DNA from 2 places in the Streptomyces sp. NBC_00057 genome. Region 2 is predicted to be linked to the other one. Evidence: riboswitches for the same ligand, from Rfam matches in the RefSeq annotation. Region 2 holds a riboswitch; the other holds the start of a gene.
What was found. A riboswitch is a leader RNA that binds a small molecule or an ion and turns the genes downstream of it on or off. The one in region 2 is predicted to bind glycine.

Region 1 (3,965 bases), 4.7 Mb from region 2:
AGCGCGAACATCGCGGCGGCGTTGGCCTGCGCACCGGAGTGCGGCTGGACGTTCGCGGCCTCGGCGCCGAACAGCGCCTTGATGCGATCGATGGCGATCTGCTCGACGACGTCGACGTGCTCGCAGCCGCCGTAGTAGCGGCGGCCGGGGTAGCCCTCGGCGTACTTGTTGGTGAGGACGGAGCCCTGGGCCTCCATGACCGCGACCGGAGCGAAGTTCTCCGAGGCGATCATCTCGAGGGTGGACTGCTGACGGTGGAGCTCGGCGTCGACAGCGGCGGCGACGTCCGGGTCCAGCTCGTGGAGGGAGGAGTTGAGAAGCGACATCAGGTGGTCCCTTTGGGTCTCAGTTGCCGGAGAACTCGGTGTACTCGTCGGCGGAGAGCAGGTCCTTCGGCTCCTCCGCCATACGTACCTTGAACAGCCAGCCGCCCTCGAAGGGAGCGGAGTTCACCAGCGACGGGTCGTCCACGACGTCCTGGTTCGCGGCGGTGACCTCACCGGTCACCGGCGAGTACAGGTCGCTCACCGACTTGGTCGACTCCAGCTCACCGCAGGTCTCGCCCGCGGTCACCGTGTCACCGACCTCGGGGAGCTGGGCGTAGACGACATCGCCGAGCGCGTTGGCGGCGAACTCGGTGATACCGATCGTGGCCACACCGTCCTCGACGGCCGACAGCCACTCGTGCTCCTTGCTGTAACGCAGCTGCTGGGGGTTGCTCATGACCTGAATTCTCCTGTACGCGGGGGAGTGCTGATGAACGGTGGTCTTACGGTGTGAGACGCGACTGCGTCACTTCCGATGTGCGCGGACGTCACTTCTGGCGCTTGTAGAAGGGCAGCGCCACGACCTCGTACGGCTCGTGGCTGCCCCGGATGTCCACTCCGACGCCCGCGGCACCGGGCGTGGCGTGCGCGGCGTCCACGTACGCGATGGCGATCGGCTTGCCCAGGGTGGGCGACGGGGCACCCGAGGTGACCTCGCCGACGACCTCGCCCCCGGCGACCACGGAAAAACCGGCGCGCGGCACCCGGCGGCCCTCGGCGATCAGCCCGACCAGCTTGCGGGGCGGAGCGGTCTCGGCGCGCTCGGCGGCGGCCTGGAGGGCCTTGCGGCCGACGAAGTCGCCCTCCTTCTCGAACTTCACGACCCGGCCCAGGCCGGCGTCGAAGGGGGTCAGCTCGGTGGTCAGCTCGTGCCCGTAGAGCGGCATGCCGGCCTCCAGGCGCAGCGTGTCGCGGCAGGAGAGCCCGCACGGGATCAGGCCGTGGGACGCGCCCGCCTCGGTGAGGGCCTTCCACAGGTGCTCGGCGTGCTCGGGGGCGACGAACAGCTCGAAGCCGTCCTCGCCGGTGTAGCCGGTACGGGCGATCAGGGCGGGGACACCGGCGACCGTGCCGGGCAGACCGGCGTAGTACTTCAGACCGTCCAGGTCGGCATCGGTGACGGAGGCCAGGATGGCGGGGGACTCGGGGCCCTGGACGGCGAGCAGCGCGTACGCGTCGCGGTCGTCGCGCACCTCGGCGTCGAAGCCGTCGGCCCGCGCGGTCAGCGCGTCCAGCACGATCTGGGCGTTCCCGGCGTTGGCGACGACCATGTATTCGGTGTCACCCAAGCGGTAGACGATGAGGTCGTCCAGGATCCCGCCGTCCTCGGCACAGATCATCGTGTAGCGGGCGCGGCCCACGGCGACGGTGCCGATGTTGCCGACCAGCGCGAAGTTCAGGAAGGCCGCGGCCGCGGGGCCGGTGACGGTGATCTCGCCCATGTGCGACAGGTCGAAGAGACCGGCCCTGGTGCGCACCGCGTTGTGCTCGTCGCGCTCGCTGGCGTACCGCAGGGGCATGTCCCAGCCCGCGAAGTCGGTCATGGTCGCGCCCAGCGAACGGTGCAGGGCATCGAGGGCGGTGAGGCGGGGGGCGGTGCTCATGGATATGGCTCCCAGGGCATGACGACGAGGACAATCCCTCCCCATCTGTCATCGGAACCTGAGAGGTTCGCCGAGAGCCCCTGAAGGGTTCGGCTTGCACCTTGGGTGGAGCCGCAGAGCGGCCCGCTTTTCAGATCTGCCTCATCCACGCGGTACGGGGCCTGAGAGATTCAAGGGAGGAACTTGCTCCTTCGGCGCCCGGCACATGCAGTGACCGGAACTCTCCCGCGCGGATTCAAGCGGCCTTTATGCAGTTGGCCGGGTCATCATCGCACGCATCGCGCCGGAGTGGGCCCCCGGTCCCGCATGGGAATTCAGCGGCGTGGACGGTTGTGCCGCATTACCTTTTCTTTACACTTCATGGGCATACGTGGGGTGACCCGACAGGGGAGGGCGATGACGTTGCAGCGGTACGCGACGACCGCGGGGGTCGCGCAAGGCGCGATGCCCGCACAGCCAGGGGCTCCGGCCACGGAGACACTCGGCACGCACGCGCCCGTCGTGCGGGATCTGCGGGAGCGGGCCGGGCGCAGCCCGCACAGCCTGCACTTCGCGGCGGGCGACGTGGTGGTGGTCTCCGGGCTGCCCGGCAGCGGCAAATCGACGCTCATCCGGCGGGCGGTCACAACGGTCCGTGCCATCGACTCCCAGGACACCCGGGACCGCTGGGCGGAGCTGATGCCCCGTTTACTCCCGTACGCCCTCTACCGCCCCCTCGTCCGTGTCGCCCACTACTGGGGACTGTGGCGGGCGCTGCGCTCCGGCGAGTCCGTCGTCGTCCACGACTGCGGAACCCAGACGTGGGTACGCGGCTGGCTGGCCCGTGACGCGCGGCGCCGGGGCCGCGTCCTCCACCTCGTCCTGCTCGACGTCACACCGCAGACGGCGAGGGAGGGCCAGCGGGAGCGCGGGCGCGGGGTCTCCGGATATGCGTTCGCCCGGCATCGCAGGGCGGTGGGGAGGCTGCTGCGGAACACCGAGACCGGTCTGCTGCCGCCCGGGTGCGTTTCGGCGGTGCTGCTGGACCGGGAAGCGGCGGGGAAGCTGGGCCGGATCGCGTTCGCGGACGCATAGGGCCTGGGGGGTGAGGGGCCAAAGGGCCTGGCGGCCGGACGTTAATCTTCTGCCGGAAGGCTCGGGCAAGAAGGGGAAGCAGTGGACATTCCGGCACAGGTCCAGTCCCATCCGCAGAGCGGATGGCCGGCCAATGAGCTCGAAGAAGTTCTGATGGCCTCGGTGGGCAGCCCGGAGGCGGGCGGGCGGCTCGTCGAGGTACTCGGGCGCAGCCACGTCTGGGTGCCCCTGCCGGGCGGCGGCGGACCCGACTCCCCCGACCTGGACCTGCCCACGCTGGAGATCGAGGGCGCCGCGTACGTTCCCGTGTTCAGCTCCGAACAGCAGTTCCTCGCCTGCGTCGGCACCGCCATGTCCTTCACCGTCGCGCCCGCCCGCGAGTTCGCCCGTGGCCTGCCCCCGCAGCTCGGCATCGCGGTGAACCCGGGCGGCGCCGTCGGGATGCCGCTGCCGCCGCCCGCCGTGGCCGAGCTCTGCCGTGCCGGACGCACCCCGCTGGACGGGCCGGCCAGCGGAGGCAGGGTCCGGCTGTACGAGCCGGCCTGGCAGGAGGAGCCCGTCGACTTCCTCGCCGCGGCGGCCGGCGAATTCGAGGAGAGCGGTGTCGTGCTCACCGCACGCCGGGCGCTGGCCAGCATCGAGGGCGGCGAGCCCGTCCTCTTCATCGGCGTCGAGTTCTCCACCTGGGAGGGCGCCGGGCGCAATGCCCCGATGGACGCCCTCGGCCGTGCGCTCGGCCGGGTCGAGGTGCCCTGGCCGGTCAATCTGGTCCTGCTCGACGTGGCGCAGGACCCGGTCGGCGACTGGATGCGGGAGAAGGTCCGGCCGTTCTACCGGCGCGCGGGCCAGTAGCGCCCGCGGACGCCTTCGGAGCGGATCACCTCGTCGACCCAAGGCGTCAAGTCGGTGTCAGGACCGGCGCATAAGCTGGTTTGATGGCTGGTGCCTCGGCACCATGCCG
Region 2 (3,965 bases):
GAGGCGAAACCGAACGGGCTGCTGCTCATAGAGCCGGGGACGGAGCGGGAACTGCTCGCGCCCATGTCGGTACGGATCCTCCCCGGCGTCGGGCCTGCGACGGCGGACCATCTGCGCCGCGCCGGGATGACGACGGTCAATGACCTGGTCGAGGCGGGTGAGGCGGAGCTCGTACGCCTGCTGGGGAAGGCGCACGGCGGCTCGCTGCACCGTATGGCGTTCGGGTACGACGACCGGCCCGTGGTCGCGGAGCGGGACGCGAAATCGGTGTCGGTCGAGGACACCTTCGACGCGGATCTGCACGACCGGGTGCGGGTCAGGACGGAGGTGGAACGGCTGGCCGACCGATGCGTCCAGCGACTGCGCGGCGCGGGGCGCTCCGGGCGGACGGTGGTGCTGAAGGTACGGCGGTACGACTTCTCCACGCTCACAAGGTCCGAGACGCTGCGTGGGCCCACGGACGACCCGGCAGTGGTCCGGGAGGCCGCCGCACGGCTCCTGGAGGCCGTGGACACCACCGGAGGGGTACGGCTCCTGGGGGTGGGCGTCACGGGGCTTGCCGACTACACGCAGGAAGACCTCTTCGCCCAGGCCGCCGGTGAGCAGGCCGCAACCGGGGAAGCCACCGAGGAGGAGACAGCGCCGGGGGGCGATGGGAACAAGCTGGTGGACGGTGCGCGGGAGGAGGTCCAGGAGACCGCCGAGCAGCTCGCCGCACGGCGCTGGCCCGCCGGACACGACGTACGTCATGACACCTACGGCCATGGCTGGGTGCAGGGCAGCGGTGTCGGCCGGGTGACGGTGCGGTTCGAGGAACCCGGATCCGCGCCCGGCCGGGTGCGTACGTTCCGCATCGACGATCCGGAACTGCAGCCGGCCGATCCGCTGCCGCTGGTGCGGAACCCGGTGGACTACTCGTCCTGGCCGGCCAGTCTGCCGAAATCCTTGTCCGGGCCGGTCTCCTCGGGCGGGGAGTCCAGACCGTAGTGCCGGTAGAGCTGGAGTTCCTGTTCCGGTGAGAGATGGCGGCCTACGCCGAAGTCAGGCGCGTCCTTGATCAGCGCACGGTCGAAGGGGACGCGGAGCGAATCCTCCACGAATTCGCTGGGTTCCAGCGGAACGAAGGCGTCCCGGCTGAACAGTCCGGTACGTACGGCCGCCCACTCGGGCACACCGGTCGCGTCGTCGAGGTACACCTCGTCCACGGTTCCGATCTTGGTGCCCTTCCGGTCGAACGCTTTGCGGCCGATCAGGCGGCGCGGATCGATGTCGGTCTGCACGGTCCCTCCCACTGGTCGCGGCTACTCCACAAGCACTACAGAAGTGCAGATCCGGGGGGTTGGCCACTCGAGAATTCCGCCGCGAACCCCGCTGGTAGGCTGGTGATGGCTGCTGACCCCGTGCGGGAGAGTCCTCCGGAGCGAATCCGAAGGCGCCGAAGGAGCAAATCCTCCCCGGAATCTCTCAGGCCCCCGTACCGCACGGACGAGGTCACTCTGGAAAGCAGGGCGGGTTTCGTGCGGCCAGTGCCGGTACGGTTCCCTTCCTCACCGACGGTGAAAGCCGGTACGCCGCAGGGCGCGCCGGTGAAGCTCTCAGGTTGAGATGACAGAGGGGGAGGCCGTTCGGGCACCCACGCCGTGGTGCCCCTCGCAGGTCGTGACAGACCAGGAGGCCTCCACCATGACCCCCCGTCGCACTCCGCTTTCCCAGCTGGAGCAGGGCATCCCCTTCGAACAGCGCCACATCGGACCCGATGCCGAGGCGCAGGCGAAGATGCTCGCCCAGGTCGGTTACGGCTCGCTCGACGACCTGACCGCGGCCGCGGTGCCCGATGTCATCAAGAGCACGGAGGCGCTGCAGCTGCCGACGGCCCGCACCGAGGCCGAGGTCCTGGCCGAGCTGCGCTCCCTCGCCGACCGCAACCAGGTCCTCGCCCCGATGATCGGGCTCGGCTACTACGGCACCTTCACCCCGCCGGTGATCCTCCGCAACGTCATGGAGAACCCCGCCTGGTACACGGCCTACACGCCGTACCAGCCGGAGATCTCGCAGGGCCGACTCGAGGCCCTCCTCAACTTCCAGACGATGGTCGCCGAGCTGACCGGGCTGCCCACCTCCGGCGCCTCGCTGCTCGACGAGGGCACCGCGGCCGCCGAGGCGATGGCGCTGGCGCGGCGCGTCGGCAAGGTCAAGAACGGCGTCTTCCTGGTCGACGCCGACACCCTGCCGCAGACGATTGCCGTCATCGAGACCCGCGCCGAGCCGGCCGGCGTCGAGGTCGTCGTCGCTGACCTCTCCGACGGCATCCCGGCGGAGGTCGCCGAGCGCGGCGTCTTCGGTGTCCTGGTGCAGTACCCGGGCGCCTCCGGGGCGGTACGGAACATCAAGCCCGTCATCGAGCAGGCCCACGAGCTCGGTGCGATCGTCACGGTCGCCGCCGATCTGCTGGCCCTGACCCTGCTCACCTCACCGGGCGACCTGGGCGCGGACATCGCGGTCGGCACCACGCAGCGCTTCGGTGTACCGATGGGCTTCGGTGGACCGCACGCAGGCTTCATGGCCGTACGCGAGAAGTTCGCCCGCAGCCTGCCGGGCCGCCTCGTCGGCGTTTCCGTCGACGCGGACGGCAACAAGGCATACCGGCTGGCCCTGCAGACCCGCGAGCAGCACATCCGCCGCGAGAAGGCCACCAGCAACATCTGTACCGCTCAGGTGTTGCTTGCCGTCATGGCCGGGATGTACGCCGTCTACCACGGCCCGGACGGGCTGCGGACGATCGCTCAGCGCACCCACCGCTACGCGACGATCCTGGCCGAGGGCCTGCGTGCCTCCGGCATCGATGTCGTGACCGGCGCCTACTTCGACACCCTCACCGTGCGTGTCCCGGGGAAGGCCGCCGATGTCGTGGCCGACGCCCGCGAGCGCGGTGTCAATCTGCGGCTCGTAGACGCAGACCTGGTCTCCCTCGCGTGCGACGAGACCACCACGCGTACGCAGATCGCCGCTGTCTGGGCCGCCTTCGGCGCCGACGGGGACATCGAGGCACTGGACGCCGCGGCTGCCGACGCGCTGCCCGAGGGCTTGCTGCGCACCGACGAGATCCTCACCCACCCGGTCTTCCATCAGCACCGTTCCGAGACCGCGATGCTGCGCTACCTGCGCAAGCTCGCCGACCGGGACTACGCACTGGACCGCGGAATGATCCCGCTCGGCTCCTGCACCATGAAGCTGAACGCGACCACCGAGATGGAGTCGATCACCTGGCCCGAGTTCGGCGCACTGCACCCCTTCGCGCCGGCCGAGCAGGCGCAGGGCTTCCTCACCCTCATCCGTGAGCTTGAAGAGCGCCTCGCCGAGGTCACCGGGTACGACGCGGTCTCGATCCAGCCGAACGCCGGATCGCAGGGCGAGTTCGCCGGCCTCCTGGCCGTGCGTGCGTACCACCGGGCCAACGGCGACAACCAGCGGACCATCTGCCTCATCCCGTCCTCCGCGCACGGCACCAACGCCGCCAGCGCCGTGATGGCCGGCATGAAGGTCGTCGTGGTGAAGACCGCCGACGACGGCGAGGTCGACATCGAGGACCTCCGCGCCAAGATCGAGAAGCACCGCGACGAGCTCGCCGTGCTCATGATCACGTACCCGTCGACGCACGGTGTGTTCGAGGAGCACGTCGCCGACATCTGCGCCGAGGTGCACGACGCCGGCGGTCAGGTCTACGTCGACGGTGCCAACCTCAACGCGCTGGTCGGCCTCGCCAAGCCGGGACGGTTCGGTGGCGACGTCTCGCACCTGAACCTGCACAAGACCTTCTGCATCCCGCACGGCGGCGGCGGTCCCGGCGTCGGCCCGGTCGGTGTCCGCGCGCACCTCGCGCCGTACCTGCCGAACCACCCGCTGCAGCCTGTGGCGGGCCCCGAGACCGGTGTCGGACCGATCTCGGCCGCTCCGTGGGGCTCGGC

Region 1: linked by a shared signal. The riboswitch ahead of gcvT (glycine cleavage system aminomethyltransferase GcvT) and the one ahead of gcvP (aminomethyl-transferring glycine dehydrogenase) in region 2 are both predicted to bind glycine.

What each region holds. Positions count from the first base shown of each region.
Region 1 is NZ_CP108256.1:2,926,194-2,930,158, reverse strand. Features, by position in the region: gene glyA (serine hydroxymethyltransferase) at 1-326, opposite strand, end outside; gene gcvH (glycine cleavage system protein GcvH) at 346-723, opposite strand; gene gcvT (glycine cleavage system aminomethyltransferase GcvT) at 815-1,930, opposite strand; glycine riboswitch at 2,071-2,168, opposite strand; gene OG953_RS13500 (AAA family ATPase) at 2,327-3,004, shown strand; gene OG953_RS13495 (enhanced serine sensitivity protein SseB) at 3,086-3,856, shown strand.
Region 2 is NZ_CP108256.1:7,579,440-7,583,404, forward strand. Features, by position in the region: gene OG953_RS35700 (DNA polymerase IV) at 1-987, shown strand, start outside; gene OG953_RS35705 (PRC-barrel domain-containing protein) at 912-1,280, opposite strand; glycine riboswitch at 1,394-1,490, shown strand; gene gcvP (aminomethyl-transferring glycine dehydrogenase) at 1,684-3,965, shown strand, end outside.